Regions from separate parts of the Nocardia heshunensis genome, predicted to be linked through region 3. Evidence: riboswitches for the same ligand, from Rfam matches in the RefSeq annotation. Region 3 holds a riboswitch; each other region holds the start of a gene.
The links. A riboswitch is a leader RNA that binds a small molecule or an ion and turns the genes downstream of it on or off. The one in region 3 is predicted to bind magnesium.

Region 1 (7,684 bases), on a different contig from region 3:
CATGGTCGTGGTGGCCGCGCCGGTGTACCTGCGCAAGCTCGGCGCACTCTCCCGCCGGGCCGTCGTGATCGCGGTGGCAGGCTTCGTGTTCCTCCTGGTCCCCGCCGTCGGCAGCTTCTACCCGCTGCCCCCGTGGCCGGTCGACCTGTTCCCCTACATCTTCCTGGCCTACCTGGTGATCGGCGGCGGTTGGCTCTGGCTGGCCGCCCGGCGGCGTCCCGGAATCCTGGCCGAGATCGAGTCCGACCTCGAATCTCCACGCTGACGCGGGTGGTTGACGACGGCACTGTCGGGGCGCATGGTGGGCCGATGGGCGATGACGTGCGGGCCGGACTGAAGTTCTCCAGTCTCGACAGTCCGTTGTTCGACGGGGCCGAGGCCACCAAGGGCGAGTTGATCGACTACCTCGAGGCGGTCGGGGAGCGGATGGTGCCGGTGCTGCGGGACCGGCCGCTGTCGGTGGTACGGGTGCGGCCGGGGCAAGAACCCTTCATGCAGAAGAACCTGCCCAAGTACACGCCGGAGTGGGTGCAGCGGGCCACGCTGTGGGCGGGCAGCTCGAAGCGGGAGATCTCCTACGCGGTGTGCGACGACGTGCGCACGCTGCTGTGGTTCGGCAATCAGCGGGCGGTCGAGTACCACGTGACCCTGCTGACGGCTGCGGGACTGGTCGACTATTCGGGCAGCCCAACGCATCTCGTGCTCGACATCGATCCCGCGCCCGAAGCCGGATTCGATCAGGTGGTCGGCGCGGCCGAGTTGATCCGCCGCGCGCTCGAGGCGGATGGGCTCGCCGGTGCGGTGAAAACCAGTGGCTCCAAAGGCGTTCACATCTTCGTGCCGGTCGTCGACGGCATCGACCTCGAGGACGCCGCGGCCGCCACCCGGGCCATTGCGGCCCGCGCCGAACGCCTGGATCCAGCCCTCGCCACCACGGCCTTCATTCGAGAAGACCGCGGCGGCAAGGTTTTCCTGGACTCCACCCGGGCCGGCGGCGCGACCGTGGTGGCCGCCTACAGTCCGCGCATCCGGCCGGGGGCGACGGTGTCGTTCCCGATCGCGTGGGCCGATCTTCCGCATATCGACCCGCGCGAGTTCACGATTCGCTCCGCCGTCAAGGAGCTCGGCGATCGAGACCCGTGGTCCGAGCTGATGCCCGCGCCCCAGGAATTGCCCGCCGACCTGATCGCCGAGGGGCACACCATTCCGGTCGCCCGCGTGCAGGCCATGCACGAGGGCAAACGCCGGGCGCGGGCCAAACGCGACGACTAGCCCTCACGTGTGCACCGGATGACGTAGGAAGAGTCGCTCATCCGCGTCGTACTCGTAGAGCTCGCCATAGCGCCCCCAGTCCACGGCGGTGCGCAGTTGCCGCCGCGCCGCATCCTGGGTGAAGTTGCGCCGCAACAGATCCAGGAAGAAGCCGTCGCGCATGCGCTGATTGTGCGCCCCGGCCAGCGCGTGATCGATGGCCGCGACCAGGGGTGCCTTGGCCCGCGCCACCCGCGCGAAAATGGCCTTGGCCGTGTCGATGTCGGCGTCGATGAACATCCGGCCGTCGACGGTGAGCTCCAGATCCCCGTCGGCGGCGGTGGCCAGGCCCAGCAGCCGCGCGGCGTCGACCAGCGGCATGATGTCGTCGAGTTCGAAGCGCAGCCCGCTGGCCAGATCGGGCAGATCCGCGCGCCCGCCGCTCATGGCGACCAGATCCAGCATGCCCGCGATGCCGTCCACGCTGGCATCGGGCAGCGGCCGATTGGTGGGGGTGGGTGTGACGGTCTCCCGATCGCCGTCGTAGGGGGAGTCGGTGAGCATCCGGTAGGCGTGGTCCACCAGGTTCTGGAACTGGGTGCTGCGCGGGTCGCGCGGCTGCTCCATGCCGATCTTGATCTCGCCCTTGATGCGTCCAGGATTGTTGTCCAGCACCAGGATTCGGTCGGCCAGCTGCACCGCCTCCTCGATATTGTGGGTGACCATCAGCATGGTCTTGGTGGGGAAGGCGGTCTCGTTCCACAGCCGCATGAGCTCGCCGCGCAGGTTCTCCGCGGTGAGTACGTCCAGCGCGGAGAACGGCTCGTCCATGAGCAGCACTTCCGGCCGCACCACCAGGGCGCGCGCGAACCCGACGCGTTGCCGCATGCCGCCGGAAAGCTCCTTGGGATAGGCGTTTTCGAAGCCGTCGAGCCCGATCATGTCGATGGCGTCGGTGACCCGCTCGTCGCGTTCGTAGGTCGGGATGCCCTGGGCACGCAGCCCGAGTTCGACGTTCTGCCGCACGGTCAGCCACGGCAGCAGCGCGAAGGTCTGAAACACCATGGCGGTGCCGGGATTCGGCTCGGTGATCTCGGTGTCGCGCAGCCGCGCCGTGCCCGCCGAGGGCTGCACCAGCCCGGCGATGATGCGCATGAGCGTGGACTTGCCGGAGCCGGATTTGCCCAGCAGCGCGACGATTTCGCCCTCGCGCAACTCCATGCGGACATCGGAGAGGACCGCCAGCTGCTCGCCGGAGGGGTTGGTGAAGTTCTTGGTGACGCGATCCACGGTGATGACGGGGGTGGACATGGCGTCCTCCTTTCTAGACGAGTGCGTAACGGGTTTCGGCGGTGCGCTGCAGGCGTCGCCAGACCACGCGGTTGATGGCCACCGTGACCACGCTCATGACGAGGGTGCCGAGCAGGACCTTGGCGAACTCGTCATTGCTGGTGGCATTGGTGATGTACGCGCCGAGCCCGAACGCCTCCAGGTGCGTGCCGCCGGAATCGACGACCTCGCCGACCAGGGTGGCGTTCCAGGCGCCGCCGAACGCGGTGATCGCGCCGACCACGTAGCCGGGGGCGATCGCGGGCAGGATCAACGACTTCCAGCGTTCCCGCCCGCGCACGCCCAGATCGTCCATGGCCTCGCGCAGATCGGTGGGAATCTGCCCGGCGGCCGCGATCACGTTGAACAGCACGTACCACTGCGCGCCCAGGGCCATCAGCACGGTGCCGCCGATATTGAGCGAGATGCCGGTGTAGGTCAGTCCCGCGACCACGAAGATGTAGAGGAACTGGGCCGGGAAGCTCGCCATGACCTGGACCACCGGCTGCGCGAACCGGCAGATGCGCGGATTCATCCCGATCCACACGCCGACCGGCACCCACACGATGGTGGAGAACACCAGCAGCACCGCCACCCGGCTGAGGCTGGCCAGACCCATCAGCGAGGCGGGCCCGAATTCGGCGAAACCGACTGTGCGCTCGAAGTATCGGGCCAGCGTCCACGCACCCCAGCCGAGGGCCGTGAACAGCACGGCGAAGAACACCACGTCCCCGGCCAGGCTGCCGCGCTTCGGCTCGAAGGGGGAGCGGGTGGCGCGCCCGAAGATCCGCATGCCGCGATCGACCGCCTCGCCGACCGGCCGCAGGCTCCCCGCGATCCGAGCGGGAATCGTGGTGCGGCGCAACAGATCCAGTACCAGGCTGCGCGGGGCCTGGGCGGCCTCGGTGTGCTCCACCCGGAACCGTTCCGACCAAGCCGTGAACGGTCGCCAGAACAGCACGTTCACCAGCACGATGGTCACGACCATGACGACCGCGCCGATCACGAGTTGACCGACCGCTGCCTGCGAGGTGGCGGCGGCGATGAACGAGCCCATGCCGGGCAGCGCCTGATCGTTGCCGGACACACTGATGATCTCCGAGGACGCCAGCATGAACCAGGCCCCGCCGAAGCTCATCATCCCGTTCCACACCATCGGGATCATGGCGGCCGGAATCTCGACCCGGGTCAGCCGCTGCCAGCGGGTCAGTCGCATCATGCGCGCCGATTCGTCCAGCTCGCGGGGCATATTGCGCAGGGCCTGGTAGTAGGCGAAGGTCATGTTCCAGGCCATCGCGGTGAAGATGGCGAAGACGCACGCCGCCTCCGCGCCGAGGTACGAGCCCGGGAACAGCGCGATGAACGCCGTCACCGTGATCGATACCAGCGCCAGCACCGGCACCGACTGCAGAATGTCGAGCAGCGGGATGAGCACCTTCTCCGCGCGCCGGGAGTGTGCGGCCCACTGGCCGACGACGAGCGTGAAGAGGATGGACGCGACCAGCCCGGCGAACATGCGCAGCGTGGTGCGGGCCGCGTAGTAGGGCAGGTTCGCGGGATCGGTGGAGACGGTGTCCGGGCTGTCACCGGGCAGCCACGGCACCGAGATGTCGCGAAAGAGCCTGACCACCAACACCGTCAGCACCACGCCCGCGGCCAGCAGCAGGTAGTCGGCGGGGCGCAGCCCGCGGCGGACCCGACGGGCCTCGGGAGTTGTCTTGGGGCTGTTGGGGATTGCGATTTCCAGAGTCATGACTGATTCCTCATTCAGCGGCGGGCGGCGCGTTCACGACATTGAAGAAGTGGATCGCCGACCCGATCAGCGCGGGCACGCCGATGAGCACGTTGAACACCACGACCCCCATGCCCGCGCGGATGACGGCCCCGGCCAGACAGCCGACGACCGCGCCCACCGGACCCGCCGCGACGGTGGTGAGCGCACCCGCGAACAGGCAGCCGAGCGGGCCACCGATGACCGCGCCCAGCAGCGTGGCCACCGCGACGGCCGCACCGATCTCGGTGTTGACGTGACCCATCGCATTGTTGAAGCGGTCCTCGGGGCTGTCGCCGTCGCTGATCGCGCGCAGGTCGAAATTTCGGACCGGCGCGGTGGCGGCCTGCTCGGTCTGGGCGCGCTCGTCGTCGGTGAGCGGCCGGGCGAGATCGGTGCGCGGCGCGAGAATGGCGGTGTTGCCGTTGATCCGGGCGTCGATCGGATACATGGAGCCCTGCTTGGCCAGCTGCAACGGGAGCGAAGTCACGACGATCCCGGCGGGGTCGAGGAGCTGCAGGCGGTCGTGCTCCACCCGCAGTGAGCCCGCGTCGGTGTGTAGTTGCACCGTGCGATCGACGATCGTGGCCCGGGCCTCGATGGCCGTGGGTTCGGCGTGCGCGGTGGCGTGCGTGGTCAGCAGGGCGACGCTGGTCAACGCGGCCAGCCCGGCGAACATACGAATTCTCATCAGGATGGTGTCCCCTCATCTGCCGCGGCCCGAGGGGTATTACGGGCAGCGGTGAATTCCGTCGCGCACGATCGTGCGGACGGCGTGATGCCAGTGGCGAAATTTCCGAATTCGATACGGAAAGAGGCATGCGAATATTGCGGAACCGCGCAGAATGCGGCACCGGAATATCGGTGGATTTACGTGCGTCGAGGCGACGCGACGTGGGTGTGCTTAGCGGCCCGCTCGCAGGCGGAGGGGCCGGTCCGGAGACTCCGGACTGTCAGAGGGCGTCATCTGGCTGCCCCGACCTCCTCAAACTGGTTGAACGCGATACGTCAGCGCACACGGGGAAGGTCGCCCGGCGAAACCGGAAAGGGACGAACACCCCTCTCGTCAGAGCTTCGGCACTGTGCGACGTATTCCGCTTTCGCGGGAAAGCCACTTTGGATAACCCCTTAATCCGGGGAAATCTGTCCTAACCTTGGGCGTCTCTCGACGTCGTCAGATCAGTGGCCTGTGTTCGTACAGGAGCCTCGCCTATCGAGGTGCGATTACGAACGTAGTTAATATCCTGTGAATTGTCAAAATTCATATTCTGCGGTGGCGCAGATCGCACGAGTCGTGGCGTTCGCCTACGCTGGTCGGCGTGATGAGAGCGGTGGGCGCGGCGGTGGGGATCGCCCTGATCGGGGTGGCCCTCGCGGGTTGCGGCGGCTCCTCGACCCAGCCGGCGGCGGCCACCACCACGAGTGCCGCGCCCAAAGCGGTAGCGCCGTCGCCGAATACGATCGGGCTCTGCGGTGGGGTGGAGGACGCCGAGGTCGGTCAGCGGACCGGGTTGAGCGATTTGCAGCGGGTATCGGTGAACCCCATGAGTTGCGTTTGGCAATCGCCGTCGAGCACCGGCCATACGGTGGTGTTTCACTGGTTCCGAGGCAGCTCATTGGAGGAGCGCCGCAGCCAGGTCACCTCGGGCAAGCCCAATACCCTTCAGGTCGGGGGCCGCTCGGGTATCTATTGGCAGGGCAGCCAGACGTGCGAGGTGGCGGTTGCCTTCGGTGACACCGATTTCATCGACTGGTCCGTGCAGGGCGGCATCCCCTGGGATGCCGCGAAGGAGCCCACCTGCCTGCCGTTGATCCTCCTGGCCGGTGACACGTTGAAGCAGGCGGGACAGGGCTGATGGCACGCTGGTATTCCCGAATCGCGGTGGCGGCGTTGCTGATCGCCACGGTGACCGGCTGCTCGCACGGCAGCAAGGAGGCCGAGGTGCGCCCGGCCACCGATCCGAATCTGCTGGCGGGCTGCGGTCCGCTGGAGGATCAGAAGCTGGCGAGCACGATCGGGGTCAGCGGTCTGAAGCGGTTGAGCGAGCCCACCATCTGCGATTGGACCGCGGTGAACGCGGGCGGTGGCGCCGTCGACCTGACCTATGCCTGGTTGCACGACGACACCCTGTCGCGCGAGGTGCAGATCGCGGGCCAATTCGGTTACCAGATCGAGCGTTTGGTCGTGCGGAACTTCGGCGGCATGTACTGGCGCGATCCGAAGGATCCGGGGAGTTGCGCGGTGACGGTGGCCGATACCGGGACCGTCACCTGGTGGGTGCACAACCGCGATCACACCGACCGGCCCGATCCCTGCTCGGCGGCGATGGCCCTCATGACCGCGGTGCTGTCCGTCGACGGCGTCTAGCGCTCCGCGTCTCGCTCGGCTCAGTGCTCCAGGAACGTGGCGACGATGTTCCAGAACATGCCCCGGTCCACGCTGTGGAAATCCCAGCTCTCGGTGAGGCTGTGGGTGGCGCTCACGATCGCCGGGATATCGAAGTCGTGCCGGGTGGCGGTGCCCTTGGCCTCCACGGCGGTGACGACGTAGGCGGTGGCGGTTTCTGCGGTGTGGGCCACGAGGAAGCTCCAATCGATTAAACCGGTCCGGGTGGGTGCTGCAACGCCGTGGCGAGCCTCGCGGCCGGCGCGTCATGGCGTTCCCGACCAGTCTTGTTTCCGGTTACGCCGCAGGGGAGTTCCGAAGACGCCAAACCGATCCGGGGCACGCCAACCTAGCTGTGTGGTTGCCGGAATACCGTACGGTAGGTGCGATTTCGGGTCTCGGGCGGGGTCGGATTCTCATGAATCATCGCGCTCCCGCCACCGGTTCACCGCCCGCCGCAGGCTCGCCGGATCCGCGTATCCGAGGAATTCCGCCTGCTGGGCGCGCGAAAGGTGTTCCGCCCGGCGCAATCTGCGGCGGCGGGCGCGATCGACCTCGCGCCGCCAGGTGGTGCCGGCGTCGGCCAGGCGCCGCTGCAATGATCTTGGTGATGTCAGCAGCCGCCGCGCTACCGACTCCAGCGTGGCCGGACCCTCCTCCAGCGCCGCATCGATCGCCTCGCCGAGTTGATCGAGCCAGCTCACCCCGAACTCGGGCGTGGTGGGCAGGGTGGCCGCGTAGGACAGCAGCACGGCCGTCAACTCCGGATCGGCCGACTTCATCGGCAGCGCCAGATCCGCCGCCCGCAGCGTCACGGTGTCGGCGGTGCAGCCGAAATCGATTGCGCGGGTGCCGAACAAGCTGACGAACCGGCTGTGATCCGCCGGTGCGGGCTGCCGAAAACTCACCTGCGACGGCACCACGGGGCAGCGGGTGGCCGCGCGACC
Region 2 (7,684 bases), on a different contig from region 3:
ACCGGATGAACCAGTCATTCCGGCCACTGCTTCGCGGCCAAAGCTAGAGGTTGTTCCCGAATCGCCTGACCCCGAAGCGCCACAGCCCCACTCCTTCGGCGCACACGTCCTGAGCGCGGCCGACATCGAGCGACTCCCGTCCTCGGCCCGGCACCGCATCGCAGCCTTCATCCACCTGCAGGTGGCAACCCTGGAGGAGTGGCCCGAGCCGGTCCTGCCCCCCATTCCCGAACTCGACGAACTCTGAGCTTCCGATCTCGACGAACTGAGACCTCCTCGTCGTTTGTGTGACCGGCCAGCCGAACCGGCCGGATCCTGGGATTTTGCCGGATGGCCCCGGCGCTCCAGCCTGGCATGGTCAGCGAGCATGAACATCGTGCGGCCGACCACCGCCCACCCTCCCCGAGCCCGGACCGCGGCGCTACTGGCCGCCCTGCTGGCCCTCGGCGCGCACACCACCGGACTCGCCGTGGCGCAACCGGATTCGAGCACCTGGTATGTCCGCGCGGGTGCGCCCGCGAACGGAACCGGCAGCGCCGACGCGCCTTTCGACTCGCTCGCCCGGGTGGAATCGGTCTCGCGGGACGGCGACACCATCATCGTGCAGCCCTCCACCGCCACCCTCGACGGTGGAATCGCCCTCAAACCGGGGCAGAAACTCCGTGGTGACGGCCCGGCGGTTCGCGGCGCGGCCGACAGCCCCGCACTGCCGCGCATCTCGAACACCACCGCGGACCACGACGGCGACGCCGTGCGCCTCGCTTCCGACACGGAGGTGAGCAATCTCGTGATCACCGGAGCCCGGCGCGGCGGCATCTACGGCGCCGACGCCGTGAACGCCGTCATCACCGGCAACGACGTGACCGCCACCAATCAACAATGCGCCGACGGCTTCCTGATCGGGCCCTTCGGCCTGCCGCCCACCCTGCCCCTGGGCGCGGCGATTCCCGCACTGCCGGACTTCATCACCCTCAACAACGGCTGGGCCGCCATCATGTCCGACTTCCACAGCGCGGCAGGCACCGTCCGCATCGAGGGCAATACCGTGCACGACACCGCCTGCGGCGACGGCATCGACATCCGCGCACTCGGCAGCAGCCGCATCGACGCCGCCGTGACCGGAAATACGCTGCGCACCATCAATCTCGGCCTGGCCAAACTCTCGGTGCTCGCCCTCGGCGTCCAGGCGGGCGACGATGCCGTGCTGACCGGGCGGCTCGACGGCAACTCCGAAACCGAGATCGCCACCCCGGCCACGAGTCTGCTCAACGTGATGGCCGACAGCGAGGGCGTGTTCATCAACCCGCTGGGCCGGGCGCACCTGGATATCACGGTGGACGCCAACCAATTCCACAACGGCTACGGGAACTTCTCCGCCAACGGCCTCGAATACGTGACCACCAGCGGCGCCCCGGACAGCCGAGTCACGGTGACCGACAGCGTCTTCGACACGGTGGCCGGTGACGTCATCGAGAACTACAACCTCAGCACCGGCGGCGCGCACCAGTCGCTGACCCTGCGCAACGTGTACGCCCACCACAGCACCTTTCCCGGCGCGGTGCTGAACTCGCTGATCCCCGCCAACCTCGGAACCTGCGTGGTGACCACCAATTTCGGCCGCGCCGCCCACACCGACCTGACCATCGCCGACTCCGATCTCGGTGACTGCAGCGCCGACGGCATCGGCCTGATCGCCTACACGCCGGCCGGATCCGAGCCCAGCACCGCCGAACTCACCTTCGACATCCACGACACCGTGCTCGGCGCGAGCGCCGCCAACGGCATCAGCATTCGCAATGTCGGTGACACCGCGGTGCTGCACGGCTGGATCGCGCGCACCTCGATCGCGGCGGCCCGGGAAGCACTGTTGCGCACCAGCAGCAGCGGCGGGCAGATCGGCAGTGCGGCAATCACATTGAGTGATATCACGCTGGACGGCGTCGCGAGTGCATGCGACGGCGTCCAGCGTGACGGCCGGATCGACCTGTCGGGTATCCCGGCCGGGTGCTGATTTTCAGCCGATGGACTGGAAGATCTTGACGCCCACCAGGACTACCGCGAGCACCAGGTAACCGCGCAGCGCGAACATGCCCGCCGTGCGCGCCGTGGAGAACGCCGGCCGCTCGAGGGTGTCGAGCGCGGGGGTGCGCCAGGTGTCGCGGTCGGCCTCACGAATGGCCTTGCGCTCGGCCCGGGTGAGGGGAGTGGACTCCAACTCCTCCACCTGGTCCGGGTCCAGGTTGCCGAGTTCCCGTGCGGTGCGCTCGGTGTCGCGCCGCTTGCCGCGCTGCCAGGAGATCAGCATGCCCGCACCGCCGAGGATGCCGACCAGCGCGCCGACGCCGAAACCGATCTCGATGGTCGCCGTGGACAGGCCGGGGAAGAACACCGCCGCGGTCAGCGCCAGCGACAGCAGCACCAGCGACCACACGATGACGCCGGCAACGATGTTCTGGCGCACCGTGTTCACCCACGGTCCCAGCACGGCCTTGTCATTGCAGAGCAGCACCAGGAACACCGTGGCCGAGGGCAACAGCACACCGGCCAGTGCCTGCACGCCCTGGGTCAGCAGACCCAGCACGTGATCCGGGCTGAAGGACACCGCACCCGCGACGGCCAGCAGCGCGGCGTACCCGATGTAGAAGGCCGGTGCCTCGCTGACCTTCCAGTGCAGCGAGTGCCGCTTGCCGAGGGTGTCGCCGAGCGCGTAGGTGGTGGCCAGGCCGACGGCATTCGCGCCGATCAGTGAGGCGTCCAGCAGCAGCAGGGCGAACAGCGCGCCGACCGTGGTGCCCATGTGATCGTGCAGGGACTGGGCGACCGCACCGGCATCGGTGAAGTTGCCGATCGCGTCGGTGCCGGCGAGACCGAAGGCCGCCGCGGCCATGATGGCCACCGCGCCGACCATCACCACGACGATGCCGACCCACAGATCGATGCGCTCGTAGCGGATCCAGCGCGGGGTGATGCGCTTGTCGACGATGTTGGACTGCTGGAAGAACAGCTGCCACGGCGCGACGGTGGTGCCGACTATCGACACGATGAGCAGCAGCAGCGTCGAGTTCAACCCGCCCGGGAACGACGGAATGAAGCCGTGCCCGATCTGGGAGATCTGGGGGTGCACCAGGAATGCCAGCGGGAACATGACGATGTTCAGCGCGATCAGCCCGAACAGGAACCGCTCCCAGCGCCGGAACGAGCCGCCCGCCACCATGGCGAACAGGGTGATCGCCGCCAGCGGCACCGAGATCGCCTTGGGCAGGCCGAAGTAGTTGAGTGCCATGGAGACACCGATGAACTCGGTGACGATGGTCAGCGCGTTCACGATGAACAGGTCGCCCACGCTGAACGCGCCCCAGAACTTGCCGAACCGATCGAAGATCAAGCGTGCGTGCCCGACTCCGGCGACCGCGCCGAGGCGCACCACCATTTCCTGGTTCACGTACAGCACCGGGATGAGCAGCACCAGCGTCCAGACCAGCGCCATGCCGTAGTTCTGCCCGGCCTGCGCGTAGGTGGCGATGCCGCCGGCGTCGTTGTCGCCGACCATCACGATCAGGCCGGGGCCGATGATGGCCAGCAGCATGCGCAGCCGCTGGCCGCGGGTGCGGCCCTCGAGGGTGTCGTGCTGTCCGATGGAGCCCAGCGCGCCGACGATATCGCCGACGTGGGCGCTGTCCATGACAGCGCCGGCGGGGCGGGCATCGCTGGGGTGGGCGTTGGCGGCGGCGCCGGGTGCGGCGACGGTGGTGGAGCGGCGCGAGCCGTTCGCGAAGAAGGCCATGGCACTTCCCTCGCTTTCGATCATCAGGTGTATCGGCATGCGGAATACACCCGGCCGCCAAGCGATTTCGGGCACGATCGACCGGTTCGAGGCACACGTGGGGACGCGACCGGCGTCGGGACGACGCGGGACGGATCGGTGTGGGAACGGGTCAGCCGGTGACCGGAATGCGGCAAGCCGGGGACGTCAAGATTCTGAAATCCATACTCGGATACGGACTATCGCCGGAACTCATTGTTCGTCCCTCACCTCCTTGCCGCCGGGACGTACGCGGACGTCACTACCTGTGCTGTCGCATCACGCACGGCAAGAAGGGATTCGGGCACACCCGTGGTGTCGCCCCGCACCCCTCTCGTCAGAGCTTCGGCACTGCACGACGTATCCGGGGGCTCGCGGCCCGGGGAAGCCACTTCGGATCACCCCTTAATCCGGGGTGATCTGTCCTAACCCTGGGCGTCTCTCGACGTCGTCGGATCAGTGGCCTGTGTTCGTACAGGAGCCTCGCCTAGCGAGGTGCTGACTGAGCAATGGTGGGCCTGGTCCAGGGCGTTGTCAAATCCGGTCCGGTCGGTTCGCTGGAATCCGTTGTGCCGCAAGCAGTCCGGCGGCCCACTCCCCGAACGACCGGATTATTTGCTGCTAAACGGGGTGCGGATATGTGTATCGAGTCACTAAAGGGCAAATGTCCATTGCTGATGCCTGAGAGCAGACTTAAAGTTTGCTTGTCAATAACTGAACCTGCGATGAGTTCTGATGACGCGGGCCTATCAAATCGAGGTAAATCAAGTGCGCAAGAGCGGATTAGCCGCGGTGACCGCATTGGTGGCCGCCGTCACAGCAATTACGGCCGGAACGGTGAATGCCGAACCTACCAGCGGAGATGTCGGTGCCGTCCATTACACGGCATCGGCTTCCGATCGGTCGGCGACCATTTCCACCGATATCGGCTCGATGGACGTCGAGAACGGTGTCTTCAAGATCCACGGTGCCGATGGCACGGTGGTTGCTGGAACCGAACTCACCTTCCGCGTGGACGATTTCGTATTCCCCATCGCGACCGAAATCAGGGGCCTGACCGCCACTCTGACACCGCAATTCGATCTGCAGCACGCGGTTTATCAGCCGGTCGCGCTGCCCTTCGAGGACACCGCTCCGTGGAAGACCCCGTACGACCGTGAGCAGGCGGCCTGGAACCGCATGAAGGACACCATCGCCATCGGCGCGACCATCGGAACCCTGGTCGGCGGCATCGGCGGCGGCGCGGTCGGCTGTGCCCTGGGCGGCATCGCCGTGGGCGCCGGAGCGTCGCTGGCCACGGGCATTATCGGCGGCCTCTTCTTCTTCCTGCCGGGTGCCGTCGTCGGCTGCCTCGCGGGAGCCGCGGCCATAGGCGCGCTCGGCGCGATCGCGGGCATGATCCTCGTCACCGCCCCGGTGGCCATCGCCGCCGCGGTCCAGTACTTCACCACCATCAACCAGCCCTTCGTCCCGGCTCCGACGAAGTAGCAGACGCGGGCCGCGAGCCCCGGTCGTGTCGATGAGGGCGCGACCGGGGCTCACTCTTCGTGGATCGGGTCCGGCAGGCTCCAGCGCTCGCCGCGTCGAGGATGCAGGTAGAGCGCGTAATACAGATAGCCCGCGGCCATGGCGGCGGCCGCGAACGCGATCTGCTGCCAGTCGTCGCGGCCCAGGCTGTAGGCCGAGTACAGCATCACCGCGATGACGATCACCGGCGGCACCGGCCACCACGGCATCCGGTAGCCGCCCTGGATCCCCGTGCGCGCCAGCCGGATTCGCAGCGCCGCGAACGCCACGAACAGGTACACCAGCACCAGACCCGCGCCGGTGGCCACGATGAGCCAGTGCATCGGCAGCAGCGCGGCGGCCAGCACCGCGAACGCGCCGACCACCAGGGTCGCCACCACCGGGGTATGCAGGCGCGGATGCACCCCGCCCAGGGCGCGATCGATCGGATCCGGCCAGCTGCGATCGCGGGCCGAGGCGAACAGCAGGCGCGCGATCTGCAGGATGATGGCGATCACGGCGTTCACGATGGCGATCGCGATGCCAACGCTCACCGCGGTGTTCACCGCCGAACCGCCACGGGCGGTGAGGAAGTAGTTCATCGGCGCGTCGCTGTGCAGCAGCTCGGTGAGCGAGGGTGCGCCCAACACCACGGCGGCGAGCGGCAGGATCTCGATGGCGACCGTGGCTGTCAGGCAGATCATGATCACCCGGCCGATGGTCCGGGTGGCATTGCGGGTCTCCTCCGAGTAGTAGACCGCCGCGCCGTAACCGTTGTAGGCGAACAGCGCCACCGGGATCAAGGACGCCAGCGATCCGATGCCCGGGTTGGTCAGGCCGTCGGCCGCGGCGGTCTGCGCGTGCAGGAAGGTGGCCGGACCGCGTTCGGCGTGCGTCGCGCCGAGCACCACCAGCGCCGCGATGGCCGAAACCTCCACGCACAGAAAGACTCCGGTGACCCAGGCGTTCGCCTTGATATTGAGCAGCGCGACCACCGTGGTCACCGCGATGACACCCACGCCGACCCATTTGCCGCCGAGGCTGGGAATCGCGACGCTGAGGTAGTCGCCGGTGCCGAGCGCAATCACCGCGATGATCAGCACCCCGTTCACCAGCGTCAGCACGAAGATGGCGAAGCCGCTGGAGCGTCCCAACAGTCTTGCCGCCCAGGTGTATTCGCCACCCGCGATCGGGTAGGCGGTGGCCAGTTCGGCATAGCAGAAGCCCACGAATACCGAGGCCACCGCGGCCAGCGCGAGGGTCAGCACGGAGGCGCCCCCGGCGGCCAGCAGGATGGCCGGAATGATGATGAACACGCTGGACGCCGGCGTCACCGCGGACAGTGTGATGAGGATGTTCTCGCCCATGCCGAGGGCCCGGGAGAGCTGCTGAGGATAGGTCGCCATGGCTCGGCCTTTCTTTGACTTACCATCAAAGAATGCGGTAACTCAGCAGGACAAGTGGGGCGAAACAACGTAACAATGACTTAACTGTCGATCGGCGGAAGGGTTCGGATGGCGCGCAAGAAGGATCAGGAGCGGGCGCGGCGGGCGATCCTCGACGCCGCGCTGGCCGCGGTCGCCGCACCCGGCGCCGACGGCCCGCGCATTCGGGAGATCGCCGGCAGCGCCGGGGTGTCACCCGCCACCGTGCACTACTACTTCGAGGACCTGTCCAACCTGCTGCACGAGGTGCACCGCTTCGCCAGCGACCGATTCTTCGGCGACCGGCTGGCCATGGTGACCGAAATCCCCGATGCCAGAACGAAAATCGGCGCGATGGTGTGGGCCGGACTGCCGGAGTCCCCCGACGACACCCTGGTCACCGCGCTCTACCGGCTGGCCTCCTACCACGCGGTGTCCGCCCAGCACGGCGATCTCATCACCGCCCTGTTCAATCAGCAGGTGGCGGTCTACGCCAGCGCGCTGGAAGTGGGAATCGCGCAGGGGCACTTCACAATCGAAGAGCCGATCCTGACCGTCGCGCGCAACCTGGTGGCGCTCGAGGACGCCTACGGGCTGCACATCATCAGCCGCAACCGGTCCATGACCAAGCTCGCCGCCGCCGGGCTCATCTGCTCCTACGCCCGCACCGCCACCCGCTGCCCCGACATCACCGCACCCATCGAGGAGGCCCGCGCATGACCGATCCTCAGCTGAGCTCACCCGACGGCCGCCCGCGCGCCCGCAGCCTGGGCATCGCGCCCGACGGTCGGCCCGGGCCGTGGAACGCCATCACCGACGTGCCCGGCGTCGAAGTCGGCTATCGCACGGTGATTTTCGGTGACGGACCGCTGCGCGTCGGCTCCGGTCCCGCCCGCACCGGCGTCACCGCCATCCTGCCGCGCGGACGCGCCGGGGTCGGGCGGCCGTGCGC
Region 3 (7,684 bases):
CTCCAGAAGTGTGAACCTCTCGGAAGCCGCAAGTCAAGAGCCGTCGATCGCATCTTTACGGAATCCGATTGCGCCGGTGCGGCTTTCACGCCGGCGCAATCGGCCCACCACTACGCGGTCGCGGCGGCGGGGGCAGCCGGGGCCGGGGTGGAGTCCGGTGCGGTCAGGCGCTGGGCCAGGCCGATGCCGACCGCGATGGCGGCGGGCACGCCGGTGAACACCAATCCGGCCGCGGCGCCGAGTGGGATGCCGATGGCGGCACCGGCGACGCAGCCCGCGATGCCGGTCGGCACCGACATGATCACGACACCGGCGATGGCACCGCCGGCGGCGCCGATGGCACAGCCCGCGACGCCACCGACGAGGGTGCCGACCATGGTGCCCATGGAGGTGATGATGCCGAACTGGTTGACCGCGGCGGAGAAGGCGGCGTCCTGATCGGCCTGGCTGGCAATGTCTTTGGCCACCGGGGCCGGGAGGGCCGGGGCCGGGGTGACGGCGGCCGGATCCAGGTTCGGGGTGAGGGTGGCGGTGTTGCCGTCGATCCGGGCGGTGATCGGGTGCGCGCCCGCGTTGTCGAGCCAGCTCAGCGGGAACTGGGTGACCAGCCCGCCGGTGGTGTCACGGACCTGGAACTGGCCGTCCTGGGTGGTCAGCGAGCCCAGGTCGGTGGTCAGCACGACGGACTTGTCGACCACCCGGGTGGTCCAGTGGATGCCGGGATTCGCCGGTGCCGGATCGGCTTTGGCGTCCTGTGCGTTGCAGGCCACGACGCCGAGAGCGGTAGCGGCGGCCAGGGTGTAAGCGGTGAGCTTCCTCATCGGGATAAAAACCTTCGAAATTCAGGGGGACGATGAATTCGAATGGGGGTGAAATGGCCAGCACGAATTACACGGCCGCGCAGCGGACAGCATGCGGTCGCGTAAAAAGGGTTCGTGAATTTGTCAGGCTCGTGTGGCGTGTTTCCACCCGCAAACGAGTGCGGGGAACGAGGGACTGGGATGCGGACTATCGCCGGATGGCACTGTCGTTCCTCACCTCCTTGCGGCCGGGGCGCACGGGGGCGCCAGCACGTGTGCACACGAGGAGTCCACCCAGGTAGAAGACCGAATCGGGTGGGCACCTCTCTCGTCAGAGCTTCGGCACTGTGCGACGTATCCCATTGCCTGGGAAGCCACTTGGGGTGACCCCTTAATCCGGGGAAACCTGTCCTGATCCTGGGCGTCTCTCGACGTCGTCGGATCAGTGGCCTGTGTTCGCGCAGGAGCCTCGCCTAGCGAGGTGCTTATTACGGGGCACAGCTTGACACCAACGAGTTTGTTAAGTCAATTCGGACAATTGTCGATTGAGGTGTTTCGTTGTCCTGTTCGATACCGTCCGTTGAGCCAGAATTCGAGTGTTGGCACCGGCCACGGTGCAGGGTGAGGCTGTAGTCCCCGGTTCGCCGGAGACGCCGAGACAGGAGTGCATATGACCGACGCCACACCGCGGCCGATACCGGAACCCGCCGCGACCCTCCATCTGTCGCAGCTGCTGAAGTCTCCCGTGATCGCCGGATCCGGCGAATCCATCGGCCGCGTAGACGATTTGATCGTGCGATTGACCGGCGGCGACGCCTATCCGCCGATCAGCGGTGTGGTGGTCGGCGTCGGCGGGCGGCAGGTGTTCGTCTCGGCCGAGCGCATCCGCGAGTTCGGCGCCGATCGAATCGTGTTGGCGGTCAACAAGGTCGACCTGCGCTCCTTCGAGCGCCGTGACGGCGAGGTGCTGCTGAACGCGGACATCCTCGGGCACCGCCTGATCGACGTCGCCGCCGCGGAGTTGGTGCGCGCCTACGATGTCGAACTCGACGAGACCGCCGAGGGCTGGGTGCTGGCCCGGCTCGACACCCGCCGTCCGGCCCGGTTCTTCGGACTGATCAAATCCTCCGGCGGCCACGCCTCGCGGGATTGGAAGGCGTTCGAACCGCTCATCGGGCACAGCGGGTCGCAGACCGCGCGCGGCATCAGCGTTCGGCTGCGCGGGCTCAAGCCCGCCGAGCTCGCCGACCTGCTCGAGGATGCCGACAAGCACGAGCGCGGCGAGATCCTCGACCAGGTGCACGGCGATCCGGAACTCGAGGCCGACGTGTTCGAGGAGCTGGATTCCGATCAGTCCAGCCGGATCCTGAACTCCATGTCCGACGGCGAGGTCGCGGCCCTGCTCGGCCGCATGCGCGCCGACGACGCGGCGGACTCCATCCTCGAACTGCGCCAGTCGCGTCGCCGCCGGGTACTGGATCTGATGCCTGCCGGTCAGCGCGTCAAGGTCATCACGCTGATGGGGTTCAATCCCGACAGCGCGGGCGGGCTCATGAATGTGGATTTCGTTTCCTGCGCACCGAATTCCACCGTGTCGCAAGCGTTGTCGATCGTGGCGGCGGCGTCCGCACTGCAGCCCGAGGCGCTGCTGAAGATGCACGTGGTCGAGGGCGGGCAGCTGGTCGGCGTGGTGTCGGTGATCGCGCTGTTGCAGGCGGAACCGGGGCGGGCGATCGCCGAGATCATGGACGCCGACCCGGTGCGCATCGGGCCCGAGGCCGACCTCACCGATATCGCGCTGCTGATGGCGGATTACAACCTCTACCTGCTGCCGGTCGTCGACGACGAGGATCGCGTGCTCGGTGTGGTCACCGTCGACGACGTGCTCGAGGACATCATTCCCGAGGACTGGCGTCGCCGCGAGCCCGCACCGCGGCCGGTGCGCGAGCCCGCCTCGACCGGTAAGACCCCGAACCAGAACTCGAACGGCGCGGCACAGCTATGACGAACACTCACGAAAACCCCCCGGTGCCACCGGGTTCGGAACTCCCGCAGCCCGCGGCCGCCGCACCGACCCGGTCCCCCGCCGCGAATCGGCAGTCCGCCGTGCTGGATTCGGCGCACGTCGGTGATATCGAAGGCGCGTTCGGCAAGATCAAGCTCGGCGATACCGAGCATTCGCGCAGCTTCAAGACCCGGATGGCGACGCTGTTGGCGATCGTCGGGCCGGGCCTGATCGTCATGGTCGGCGACAATGACGCCGGTGGCGTGGCCACCTACGCCCAGGCCGGGCAGAACTACGGTTACAGCCTGCTGTGGGTGCTGCTGTTGCTGATTCCGGTGCTGATCGTGAACCAGGAGATGGTGGTTCGGCTCGGCGCGGTCACCGGTGTCGGGCATGCCCGGCTCATCAACGAGCGGTTCGGCCGCGGTTGGGGCTGGTTCTCGGTCGGTGACCTGTTCATCCTGAACTTCCTCACCATCGTCACCGAGTTCATCGGTGTCAGCCTGGCCGCGGAGTACTTCGGCATCTCCAAGTACATCGTGGTCCCGACCGCCGCGGTGGCGCTGGTCGTCATCATGGCCTCGGGCAGCTTCCGGCGCTGGGAGCGCGCGATGTTCGTGTTCATCGCCATCACCCTGCTGCAGATTCCACTGCTGCTGCTGTCGCATCCCGATTGGGGCCGGGCGGCAAAGGCTTTCGTGGTGCCCAGCATCTCCGGCGGGATCAGTTCCGATGCCGTGCTGCTGATCATCGCGATCGTCGGCACCACGGTCGCGCCCTGGCAGCTGTTCTTCCAGCAGTCCAATATCGTCGACAAGCGCATCACGCCGCGCTTCATCGGGTACGAGCGCGTCGACACCACCCTCGGTGCGTTCGTCGTGGTGCTCGGCGCGACCGCGCTGGTGATGACCGCCGATTACGCGGCGCGCGCCAACGACGCGGTCGGGAAGTTCGACGACGCGGGCGGCATCGCGCACCTGCTGGGCAACCTCGGCCACGGGCTCGGGTCGATCTTCGCGATCGTGCTGCTGGACGCCTCGATCATCGGCGCGGCGGCGGTCACGCTGGCCACCAGCTACGCCTTCGGTGACGTCTTCGGCATCAAGCACTCGCTGCATCGCGGTTTCAAGGACGCCAAGCAGTTCTACCTGTCCTACATCGCCATGGTGGCCGTGGCCGCCGCCATCGTGCTGATTCCCGGTGCGCCCCTGGGTCTTATCACCACGGCCGTGCAGGCGCTGGCCGGACTGCTGCTGCCGAGTGCGAGCGTGTTCCTGCTGCTGCTGTGCAACGACCCGCAGGTGCTGGGGCCGTGGGTGAACAAGACCTGGCTCAATATCGTGGCCGGTGTCATCGTCGCGGTTCTGCTGTTGCTGTCGGGGATCCTGATGGCCACCACCCTGTTCCCGGATCTGGACGTGGTCAGGACCTCCGAATACCTGGTTGTCGCGCTGGTCGTGCTCGCGGTGGTGACGGTAGGGGTGCTGCGCTTCCTGCAACGACGTTCCCCCGCGCCCGCACCGGCCCCCACCTTCGACCGGTCCGAGAAGGAACATTGGCGGATGCCGCCCCTGGCCCTGCTCGAACCGGTGACCTGGTCCGCGGGCACCAAACTCGGCATGCTGGCACTGCGCGGCTACCTGGTGATCGGCGCGATTCTGTTGGTGGTCAAGGCGGTACAACTCGGCCGCGGCTGACCGGGCGTAATCGCGGTCACACCGATTGACTTCCCATTCGGGTGGTGTAAAGCTACTGCCTCAATCAGTCAGGTGACTTCCCGGGTAACGGGAGATGTCGTGCAGTGCCGCAGCCCTGAACAGAGGGCACGAACGGTGGCCTCGCGACCCCGTAGCCCGAAAGCACTACTCATGCAGACGAATACCGCCGGCGCGGTCGCGCGCCCCAGGCCCGCGTCCCGGCCGTGGCAGCTGGGTGTCCTGGCAGGCCTGCTCACCTTCGCCGCGGTTCAGGCGATACCCGTCGACGCATCGGCCGCACCCGTGAACCCCGTGTGGTCCACGGTGCCGCCCGCGGAACTGGCCCGGCAGATGCAAGCCGCGATCCAGGACGCGTCCCCCGGCACCGAGGTCGGTATCGACGTCATCGATACCGGCACGGGCGCCGTGGTCGCGGCCCTCGCCGCCGATCGGCAGTTCTACACCGCGTCGGTGGTCAAGATTCTGATCGCGCTCGATGCCCTGCACGGGCAAGGGCGGCAAGCGGACTCGGCCGACCCGGCCCGGCTGGAGCAGATGCTCGCGACCAGTGACGACGATATCGCCGACGAGCTGTGGAGCGCGGGCGGCGGCACCGCGATCGTGAGCCGGATGATCGACCTGATCGGCCTCACCGGCACCCAGCCCCCGGACGACTCCGCCGAATGGGGTGAAACCCGCACCACCCCGGCGGATGTCGTCGCGGTCTACCGCTACCTCACCACCGTGGTCCCGGAACCGGACCGACAGGTCATCCTGAACGGCCTACGTCACACCACCCGCATCGCCGCCGACGGCACCGACCAGTCCTTCGGTATCCCCAGCGCTTTCCCCGGCGTCCCCACCGCGGTCAAACAGGGCTGGATGATGATGAACGCCTCCACGACCATGAACACCACCGGACTTGTGGCCGCCGCTGCTGACCAGCCATTGCGCTACCTGGTGGTCGTCCTGACCACCCAGCCCGCCGGAATCAGCTGGACCACAGCCGGTTCCGCCCTCACCGCCGGACTGACCGTCCTGAATTCCGCCCAATCCACCACCGTGGCCGCGGCCCACGTGCGCCTACCCGCGAGCGCCCCAACCGGATTGCCGTCGTAGTCGGCGGTCAGTGGGCGGCGGGGGTGGCGGCCAGCAGGGTGGGCCAGTCCTGGCGGGCGGCCCAGTCGGCGAAGGTGGTCCAGGCGATGGTGGGGTAGTCGCGGCGTAGGCCGGGGACGTCGACGTCGAGGCCCACCGTGGTGAAGTAGTCGAACATCGCGGCCAGGTCCTCCGAGCGGCTGCGGACGTATTCGAGTGGAACCCTCTGGTGCGCAATCGGAATGGCGAGGGCTCCGGTGAGGGCGGCGGCGATCTGTGCGGGGGTGAGTTCGTCGGCGGCGATGTCGATGCGGCGGCCGAAGAATTCGTCGCGGCGGTCGAGGGTGTGGGCGGCGAAGGCGCCGATGTCCTCGGGGCAGATGAGGGTGAAGGACCGGTCGGACGGCATGGGCCAGGAGAAGGTGCCGGTGCGCAGGCCGTCGAGGGTCCAGCCGGTGGTGTAGTTGTTCATGAAGGCGGCGGGGCCGATGACCGTCCACGGCACGCCCGAGGCCAGCAGGTACTGCTCGATGGCGAACTTGCTGTCGTAGTGCGGGACACCCGTCTCGCGGTCGGCGTGCGCGACCGAGCTGAAGACGATGTGGCCGATACCGGTGGCGACCGCGGCGTCGATGAGGGTCCTGCCGTGGCGGGTCTCGACGGAGGTGTCGGTGTCGAACGGAGTGGTGACCGCGAAGAGGGAATCGGCTTCTGCGAGTGCGGCATCGAGAGATTCGCGATCTTCGAAGTCGGCGTAGCGGACCTGAGCGCCGAGCTCGCGCAGGGCGACGGCGGACGGGGAGTCGGGGAAGCGGGTGAGGGCGCGGACCTGGTGGCCCTGGGTGAGCAGGGCGCGGGCGGTAGCGCCGCCCTGGGCGCCGGTGGCACCGGTAACCGCGATGGTGAGCACGAGGGTTCTCCTAGTAAGATCTGCTGTGTGGCGCATTAACTGCGTCACGCAGCAATCTAATCGGAATCGCTGCGCCGCGCAGCTGATTGGGAGTGTGATCTGGATGACATCCGAGCGTCGGCGCGCGCTGTACGAGGAAGTCTCGAACGAATCCCGCCGCTACATGGCGGCCTACACGCTGTTCAACCAGGCCCTCGCCGACCGGCTCGGCCTGCACCCCACCGACGTGCAGGCGCTGAGCCTGCTGACCGCCGAGCCCGAAGCGCTCACGGTGAAACAGATCGCCGATATGACCGGGCTGACCACCGGCTCGGCCACCCGCCTGGTCGACCGGCTCGAGCGCGGCGGCTACGTCGCCCGCGTCCCCGACACGCACGACCGCCGCCGGGTACTGGTCACCCCGGTGCCCGAGCGACTCGCCCACATCGCCGCGGTCTGGGGTGAACTCGGTGTGGGCTGGCAAGCGATGCTCGGCGAACACACCGACGACGAACTCGAGGTGATCGTGCGGCACCTGCGAAAAGCCCAGCAGCTCAGTCGAACTCAGATCGAACAGCTCAGGGGGCGGTGACCGGGGCGACGCAACTGGCCGGAGGATCGACCAGCTCGCACGCGGCGGGCGGACGCACCGGCAGGTAGTCGGTCGCCACGCCGTCCTGCGCGATGATGTCCCGGTAGGTGTCGACCGCGTCGGTGGGGATGCGAGTCAGGGCCGGATCGGTACGGACATTCACCGTGTACAGACCGAATCGCGGTGTGTAGGAAGCCCACTCGTAGTTGTCGGTCAGGCTCCAGTAGTTGTAGCCGATGACGTCCATGCCGTCGGTCTTTGCGCGCTGCAACCAGTAGACGGTGTCGCGCAGATGCTGTGAGCGGGTATAGCCGTCCGCCCGGGGCTGCCCGTTCTCGGTCGGCATGCCGTTCTCCACGATCCACAGCGGCTTTCCGGGGAACATCTGCGAATAGTGTTGCAGCGCAAAATAGATCCCCTCGGGATGGACCGGCAGATCCCACATGCCGCCCGAACCGCCGGGCGGTCCGTCACCGAAGTAGTAGTCGATGCCGACGAAATCCAGCCGGGCCCCGATCAGCGCCATCAGCGGCCCGTTGACCTGTGACTCCGCCCCCGCGACGTACCCGACATTGCTGGTCACCAACGCGTTCGGCTGCACCC
Region 4 (7,684 bases), on a different contig from region 3:
GCCGTCAGCACATCCAGCGCCGAGAACGGCTCATCCATCAGCAACAGGTCCGGCTCCAGCACCAGCGCGCGAGCAAACCCGACGCGTTGGCGCATCCCACCGGACAGTTCCTTGGGGTAGGCGGTCTCGAAACCGTCCAGACCGATGCGGTCGATCGCCTCGAGCGCACGCTGCCGCCGCGCCGCGGGCGGCACCCCGCGCGCGGCCAACCCCAACTCCACATTGTCCTGCACCGTCAGCCACGGCATCAGCGCAAACGACTGGAACACCAGCGCCGCACCGGGATTGGAGCCCCGCAACGGCCGATCCCGGTAGCGCACCTCACCGCTGGTCGGCGCCAGCAGCCCCGCGATCAACCGCAGCATCGTCGACTTGCCCGACCCCGAGCGGCCCAGCAGCGCCACGATCTCCCCGTCGCGCAGTTGCAGATTCACCTGATCGAGCACATTGAGCCGCTCGCCCGACGCGCCGGTGAAGGACATGTCGATGTCCTGCAGATCGATCAGAACCTCGCCGGTGGCAATGGTTTCGGTCATGTCAGGCTCCTCTCAGAGCGAGTAGCGGCGCTGCGCGAGCGCGTAGAGACGACGCCAGAACAGCCGGTTGATGCCGACGACGAACGCGCTCATCACCAGCACGCCGATGAGAATGCGCGGCGAGTCCCCGGACTTGGTGGCCTCGGCGATATAGGCGCCCAGACCGGTCGCGGTCAGGGTGGTGTCGCCGTACTTCACGATCTCCGCCACGATCGAGGCGTTCCACGCGCCGCCCGCCGCGGTGATCGCGCCGGTCACGAAGCTGGGGAAGATGGCGGGCAGGATCAGCTTGCGCCACCACAGGAGGCGCGGCAGCCGCAGATTCGCCGCCGCCTCGCGCAGATCATTGGGCACCGCCGAGGCACCCGCGATCACATTGAACAGGATGTACCACTGCGCACCCAGCGCCATCAGCAGCACCGCCGCCCACTGCAGGCTCGCGCCGGTCGCCACCAGCACCGCGGCCACCAGCGGGAACAGGAAGTTGGCCGGAAAACTGGCCAGCACCTGCACGATCGGCTGCGCCAGCCGAGACACCTTGGGATTCAACCCGATCCACACCCCGATCGGCACCCACACGATCGTCGCGAAGATCAACAGCACGATCACCCGCAGCAGCGTGATCGCACCCAGCCCGGCCGCGTGCGCGACCTCCCCGAACCCCGCGGTGCTCGCGATATAGCGGACCATCGCGATCACCCCGGCGATCAGTCCCGCACCCACCACGAGCGCGAAGACGAGATCGGTGGCGCGCCGCCGCACCGGGGTCACATACAAGGGATGCTCAGCCAGCCCGAAGACCCGCATGAACCGGTCCATCGGATACACCAGCGGCCCCAGCACACGGCCCAGCAGGCCGGGAACATGGCTGCGGCGCAACAGATCCAGCATCAGTGAGCGCGGGGCGTCCGCGGATTCGCTGTCCTCCACCCGGAATCGTTCCGCCCACACCGTGATCGGCCGCCAGAATGCCACATTGAGCCCGACCACCATCACGATCATCACCGCGATGGCCAGCACCACCTTGGCGGTGTCGGACTCCTCGCTGGCCGCGGCCACATACGAGCCGATCCCCGGCAGCACGTACTGGCGGTTGTTGACGCTGATCGCCTCCGCGGCGGTCAAAAAGAACCAGCCGCCACCGAAACTCATCATCGCGTTCCACACCAGCGGGAACATCCCCGACGGCACATCCACCCGCCAGAACCGCTGCCAGCGCGACAGGCGCAGATTGCGCGAGGCCTCATCGAGTTCGCGTGGCTGCGAGACCAGACTGTGGTGGAAGGCGAAGGCCATGTTCCAGGCCTGCGAGGTGAAGATCGCGAAGATCGACGCACACTCCAAACCCAGCGACGAACCCGGGAACAAGGCGATGAACCCGGTCACCGTCACCGACAGAAAGCCCAGAATCGGCACCGACTGCAGAATGTCGAGCACCGGCAGCAGCACCTTCTCCGCGCGCGGCAGTCGCGCCGCCGCGGTCGCGAAGGTGAAAGTGAACAGAATCGAGAGCCCCAGCGCCACGAACATCCGCAGCAGCGAACGCGCCGCATAGTAGGGCAGCTCACCGGGATCGGTGGAAATCGCGGCGGGCGCGGCATTCTCGTCGAAGGGCACATGCATGCCCGCCGACACCTTCACCACGATCCAGATCAGCACCGCCGCCGCGAGGAAGACCGCGATATCCGCCCACCGCGAGCGCGGCCGATCCAGCGCTCCGCGTGAGGGATACGACTGCAGCGAGGCGTTCACTGCTCGTCCTCCATCGGCATCGGCACCGTGCGCCACCCGACACTGGTCACCGACGGTTCCAGGCTCAACCGGCTCACCGCCGCCTCCATCTGCCGATCGTCACGACGATCCCCGGTCAGCTCCGCGCGCACCTGCACCCGGCCCGGTTTCGTGTCGTGGCTCGAGATCGAATTGAGCTGAAAGTCGGTGCGTGTCAACGACTGCACCAGCAGCGCCCGCACATGCGCCTCGTGATCGTCATCGGTGTCGGCGGTGAAGGCATACAACGCCACCTGGGCTTCGGGGCCGTCGGTGACCGGGCGATCCACCGTGCGCGCCACCGTGCGCAGCGCGGTGTTGACCACCACGACCGCGACCGTGCCCGCCACCGCGGTCGGATACATCCCCGCACCCGCCAACGCACCCACCGCAGCCGCGCACCACAAGGTGGCGGCGGTGTTGAGACCGCGGATATTGAACCCGTCGCGCAGAATGACACCCGCACCCAGGAAGCCGATACCCGAAACAATCTGTGCCGCAACACGAGTCGGGTCCGCGTCGCGTCCGCTGAAGCCGTGCGCCGACAGCAGCACGAACAACGTCGCCCCGGCGGCGACGAGCGCGTTGGTGCGCAAACCCGCCATCCGCGCCCGGAACTGGCGCTCGAACCCGATCACCGCACCCAGCCCGACACCGGTACCGAGGCGCAGCAGCATTTCCCACGTGGTCATTGCATTCTCCGAAACAGGGGAGGACGGCGCACGCTACAGATCAGACGCTCCCGATCGGACGCTACAGGGCATGAAGTAGCGGGCGAGGGATTGCAGCGGTGTCGCCGAGTGAACGATTGGCTAACGGACTTCGATACGGTCCATCGGGCACGACCACCACCTCCTCGGCACAGCGCAAACGCATGCCAGGGGAGTGGGAACAGCGAAAACCGCCGGTTCGGGTACCACCCCTCGTAAGACGTTCAGCACTCCACGGCGTAAACCCACCCGCGGGTGGGAGCCGGTCGGGGCTACCCCTTAACTCGGGGCAACCTGTCCTGATCCGGGGCGTCTCTCGACGTTCGGGATCGCCGGCCTGTATCCGTGAAGGAGCCTCAGCTAACGACGGCACCTTGCGGCCCCGAGTAAACACCCGCACCCGCCGATCGGCAAATCGATGTGACCGCCGTCGCCCTCCCGCAGCGGCCCGCCGTCAGCGCGACACCGGGATTCGCGGGCGATCCCACGCGACTCGCGCCCCGAGTCGTAGCAGGCATAGGACCGCGACGACCGCGCCGAAAATCTGTACGGCCGAGAGCAATCCGGTCGCGCCCGCCAGCAGTCCGACACCGATCACCGGGCCGCCGGTGCCGCAGTAGGCCATCACGAAATAGGTCGAGACCACATCGGCGTGCCGGTCGGCGGGGGCGGCCGCGTTGATCGCGGTCAGCCCGGACAGGAACACCAGCCCGTGGCCGGCCCCGGCCAGGGCCGCGGCCGCCAGCAGCAGCCACAGTGACGACACCGTGCCCGCCACCGCCAGCAACGCCAGCCCGGCCGCCAGCAGCGGCAGGCCCATCAGGTCCAGGGCGCGTTCGGATCTGCCGTAACCCAGCAACTGGGCCACCACCCAGGCCAGCGGCAGCAGGGCCGCGGCGGCGCTGGCGACCACCAGATTCGTGCTGCCCGACAGGGTGGCCGCATAGGTGGGGACCAGGGTCAGCGACACCCCGACCACCGCGAAACCCAGGAAGGTCGCCGAACCCGCGATCGCGAAGGTGCGGCCCATCCCGGCCGGGATGCTGGGGCGCCGCGGCCGCCAGCGCGTCCGCACGCCGGTCTCGGGCAGCCCGGCCACGACTACCACCGCAGGTACCAGCAGCGCGAGGTGCACCACGAACGGTGTGACGTACGGGTCCGGAAGATATTGCGCCAGTAGCGCACCCAGCAGTGGACCGGCCACCATGCCCCCGGCGGTGGCGACCGCCGCGACCAGGGCTGCGCGGCGGCGATCACCGTGGGGCTCGAGTTCGGTGATGGCGGCGGTCAGGGTCCCCGAGGCCGCCCCCAGCGCGACACCCTGCAGAATCCTCGCCGCGAACAGCCACCCGACATCGGTGGCCAGCGCGAATCCGACGCTGCCCAGCGCGGCCAACACGAGCGCGGGCAGCAGAATCCGGCGCCTCCCCACCGCATCCGAGGCCGGACCGGCGATCAGTAGCGAGGGGATCAGCGCACCGACATAGACCGCGAACACCAGCGTCGTGGTCAGCGCCGAGATCCCGAAGCGCTGCCCGTAGCCGTGATACAGCGGCGTTGGGATATTGGTGCCGGTCAGCAGGATCAACAGCGCATAGGCTGTGCCCCAGAATCGCACTCGGCTCCCCATCGGTGAATCATGCTGCAGCCCAGTGCCTCCGGGGCCGACTGTGAGCGATCGCTCGAGTGTCATGCGTTCCTCCCTGCCCAAGCATGTTCGACTATTCCGAACATAACAGCATGTTCGGAAATTGTGAACATGTGGATTAGGCTGGGACCCATGGCAAGCCGAACCGCCACCGAACTGGTGCACCCCGACCGCGACGAGCTGCGGTTCACCACCGTGCTGGCCGCGCTCTCGGACCCCGTGCGCCTGCGCATCGTGGCGCGCCTGGCCGCGGCCGCCGGCGCCGAGCTCGCGTGCGCCACCTTCGACCTACCGGTCAGCAAGTCCACCCAGAGCGGGCATTTCAAGACCCTGCGCGAGGCGGGGGTGATCGCCCAGCGCGACGAGGGCACCCGGCGGATGAACCGATTGCGCACCGCCGACCTCGAGGCCCGCTTCCCGGGCCTGCTGGACATGGCGATCACCCACGGCCGCGGCCCGATCGTCGGTGGCTAGCGGCTCTCAGTCGCGATACACGCCGCGATAGGCGTCGATGGTCTCCACCAGGTGATCGACGATCTGATCGCGGGAGGCGCGCAGGGTGCCGTTGAGCCAGGCCGAGAACATGCCCGCATTGCCCGAGGCCATGGTGACCGCGGCCAGGCGGCGGCGCACCGGATCGTCGATGTGGGCGAAGAGGTGGTCCTGGATCAGGCGGGTGAAGGCGGGCATCACCGCGATCGTGGTCTGGCCCAGTCCCGTCGAGGAATACGGCTCGACCAGGAACAGCCGGGATTTGCGGGGGTCCTCGAGGACCTTGTCCACCAAGGTTTCCGAGAGCATGCGGTCGCGCACCGGATCGTCGACGACGGCGAAGGCGGTCATCGGATCCAGGAACTCCTCGGCGATCTGGCGGTAGAGCACATCCAGGAGTTCGTCTCGGCTGGCGAAGGATTCGTAGAAGTAGCGGTCGGTCAGGGTGGCGCGGCGGCAGACCGCGCGCATGGTGACCGCGCCCGCCCCGGATTCGCCGATCAGATCCAGTGCGGCCTCGAGCAGCGCGGTACGGCGCGCCTCACGGCGTTCGGTGAGGGTCGTTCCACCCCAGATGCGGGGCTCGGCGTCGGAGGGCGGTTGCTCGGTCTGCACCGGGTCAAGAGTAATGCCCGGTGCCGGGCGGGCATGCACACCCGGCACCGGACCGATCGGTATTGATGGGATTGCGGGTGTGTCGGCTCAGCTGGTGACCACGCAGGCGCTGCCCAGATTGATGCCCGTGCCGACCGTCACCAGCGCCCACTGCGAGCCGTTGTAGGACCAGGCCTGCACGTAATGCTGACCCGTGGCGGTCGGTGTCCAGCTCGAGGTGGCGGTGCCGCCGCTGCCGAGACTGAACTGCTGCGGGTTGAAACTGCCCGACGCGCTGTCGTAGAGCCAGACGTATTCGTTGGGACTGCCGTTCACGGTGACCGTGTAGGAGCAGTTGGTGCCGTAGCCGCCGCCGATGCTCGAACCGGTTGCCACCGTGACGCTGGTGACGTACGCCCCGGCGTCGGGTGCGGTGAGCACGAGTGCCGCGCCGGCGGCGACGAAGGTGGTGAATGCGGTGAGGGCCGACTTCCGTGACCGGATCATCGTCGATCATCTCCCCAGATGAGGGTGAATGAGGGATCTGCGACGCCGTTGGCGCATAAGGGAAGTGTCGGCGTTCAGGGGACCCGACACGCGAGTATCGGACTACTCGTCCCGTACCGACCGGTGCCGCCGAACGCTGGAAGATCGCTCGCAATCAGCGAGTTCGCAGCGGTTGAAGCCAAAACCGCACTGCCCCTAACGATCCCCTAATCCCGGCGTTCGATTGGCCGAATAGCTAATGCACCGCTAACGTTCCGATTGTCCGAATCGGCGAGGGGTGGCAACGCGCAGACGCCCCCGCTGACGGGCACGGCGAGCCGGCTTCCCCGCGGCTCGCACCCCGCGTCCCGCCGTCGTGCGGGTGCCGCGAAACCCGGCGTCGCCGAACCGGTCCCCGATCCCGCGTTCGGCGACGCCGCTTCGGGCGTGATCGCGCACCCCCGGTTGTGATCGACCACGATTCCCGCGCAAAGGCTCCGGGATGCGCGCGGCGCTGCCATGATCGACACTGCTCGTACCAGTTTCGATCACCACCGTGAATCCCACTGGCTGCCAGAGACGCTCGCGGTGAGAAGGACCCGCTCATGGCCCGAACCCTGTACGCCGAAGCCCCCGCCGCGCCCGAAACCCACACCACCCTCGAACCTTCGGGATGGGGAAGGCATCTGGGCGTCAGCGACGACATCGCCGACGGCCTCTACTCCGATCAGCTCGGCGCATTGATCTTCGTGCGCAAACTGGTGCGCTGCGGTTACGCCTTCAACGCCGTGATCGCGGTACTGGTGTGGGCCGGGATCGCCCTGTGGGGGCGGTATTCCGGGCCCCGCACCTTCCACGACTGCACCTCCGTGCCGGGCCTGTCGGCCGGGTGCAACCCGGCGCTGCCCGGCTGGATCCTCGGCACCGCCAGCGGATTCGTCATCGCCGCACTGCTGTTCGCACTGATGTCGCTGCCGTGCTTCGTGGTCGGCTACGCCGTGCGCTGGGCGGCCAAGGCGATGGCCGACCGCAACTAGACCGGTTCGCACCGGCTCGGCGAACCGAGTCCGGTGCAGTTGCCCAGGCGCTAATCGGTGCGCAGTTCCGTCGCACCCGCGACGATTTCGCGCAGGGCCGCGATGTGCCCGTCGAAGGCGGTGCGCCCGGCCGGGGTGAGGCGGGCGCGGACCTTGCGTCGGCTGCCCTCGAGGCGGCGTTCGGTGGCGACGTAGCCTGCTTCCTCGAGTGTCGCAAGCTGTTTGGACAGCGCCGAATCCGACAGTTGCAGGCGGTCCTTGAGGAAGGCGAACTCCGCCCAGTCGGCGGCCGCCAGCGTCGCCACCAGGTTCAATCGCGTACTGGGGTGGATCAATTCGTCGAAGCGGGCCGCGGTCATGCGTGGGCCCAGCGGCGCAGCACCCGCAGCATCTCCGGGCCGCCGAAACCGA

Region 1: it holds a riboswitch for magnesium, as region 3 does, so the genes downstream of both, ACYVN4_RS04210 (hypothetical protein) here and ACYVN4_RS13795 (hypothetical protein) in region 3, are expected to answer to the same signal.
Region 2: it holds a riboswitch for magnesium, as region 3 does, so the genes downstream of both, ACYVN4_RS28935 (NRAMP family divalent metal transporter) here and ACYVN4_RS13795 (hypothetical protein) in region 3, are expected to answer to the same signal.
Region 4: it holds a riboswitch for magnesium, as region 3 does, so the genes downstream of both, ACYVN4_RS06995 (MgtC/SapB family protein) here and ACYVN4_RS13795 (hypothetical protein) in region 3, are expected to answer to the same signal.

Annotation. Positions count from the first base shown of each region.
Region 1 covers NZ_BAAGTC010000002.1:878,552-886,235, forward strand. The annotation lists gene ACYVN4_RS04190 (APC family permease) at 1-265, shown strand, start outside; gene ACYVN4_RS04195 (DNA polymerase domain-containing protein) at 310-1,272, shown strand; gene ACYVN4_RS04200 (ABC transporter ATP-binding protein) at 1,276-2,562, opposite strand; gene ACYVN4_RS04205 (ABC transporter permease) at 2,576-4,333, opposite strand; gene ACYVN4_RS04210 (hypothetical protein) at 4,344-5,042, opposite strand; M-box (ykoK) riboswitch at 5,403-5,576, opposite strand; gene ACYVN4_RS04215 (DUF3558 family protein) at 5,674-6,207, shown strand; gene ACYVN4_RS04220 (DUF3558 family protein) at 6,207-6,719, shown strand; gene ACYVN4_RS04225 (hypothetical protein) at 6,740-6,931, opposite strand; gene ACYVN4_RS04230 (AraC family transcriptional regulator) at 7,154-7,684, opposite strand, start outside.
Region 2 covers NZ_BAAGTC010000009.1:215,655-223,338, forward strand. The annotation lists gene ACYVN4_RS28925 (hypothetical protein) at 1-247, shown strand, start outside; gene ACYVN4_RS28930 (hypothetical protein) at 368-2,011, shown strand; gene ACYVN4_RS28935 (NRAMP family divalent metal transporter) at 2,015-3,784, opposite strand; M-box (ykoK) riboswitch at 4,125-4,304, opposite strand; gene ACYVN4_RS28940 (hypothetical protein) at 4,538-5,290, shown strand; gene ACYVN4_RS28945 (APC family permease) at 5,341-6,714, opposite strand; gene ACYVN4_RS28950 (TetR family transcriptional regulator) at 6,823-7,452, shown strand; gene ACYVN4_RS28955 (DmpA family aminopeptidase) at 7,449-7,684, shown strand, end outside.
Region 3 covers NZ_BAAGTC010000004.1:253,591-261,274, reverse strand. The annotation lists gene ACYVN4_RS13795 (hypothetical protein) at 111-821, opposite strand; M-box (ykoK) riboswitch at 1,117-1,288, opposite strand; gene ACYVN4_RS13790 (magnesium transporter MgtE N-terminal domain-containing protein) at 1,471-2,805, shown strand; gene ACYVN4_RS13785 (Nramp family divalent metal transporter) at 2,907-4,502, shown strand; gene ACYVN4_RS13780 (serine hydrolase) at 4,674-5,621, shown strand; gene ACYVN4_RS13775 (NmrA/HSCARG family protein) at 5,629-6,510, opposite strand; gene ACYVN4_RS13770 (MarR family winged helix-turn-helix transcriptional regulator) at 6,614-7,081, shown strand; gene ACYVN4_RS13765 (family 1 glycosylhydrolase) at 7,068-7,684, opposite strand, start outside.
Region 4 covers NZ_BAAGTC010000003.1:81,337-89,020, reverse strand. The annotation lists gene ACYVN4_RS07005 (ABC transporter ATP-binding protein) at 1-536, opposite strand, end outside; gene ACYVN4_RS07000 (ABC transporter permease) at 549-2,288, opposite strand; gene ACYVN4_RS06995 (MgtC/SapB family protein) at 2,285-2,998, opposite strand; M-box (ykoK) riboswitch at 3,218-3,391, opposite strand; gene ACYVN4_RS06990 (MFS transporter) at 3,471-4,646, opposite strand; gene ACYVN4_RS06985 (ArsR/SmtB family transcription factor) at 4,797-5,138, shown strand; gene ACYVN4_RS06980 (TetR/AcrR family transcriptional regulator) at 5,145-5,771, opposite strand; gene ACYVN4_RS06975 (hypothetical protein) at 5,859-6,257, opposite strand; gene ACYVN4_RS06970 (hypothetical protein) at 6,842-7,273, shown strand; gene ACYVN4_RS06965 (transcriptional regulator) at 7,324-7,632, opposite strand; gene ACYVN4_RS06960 (hypothetical protein) at 7,629-7,684, opposite strand, start outside.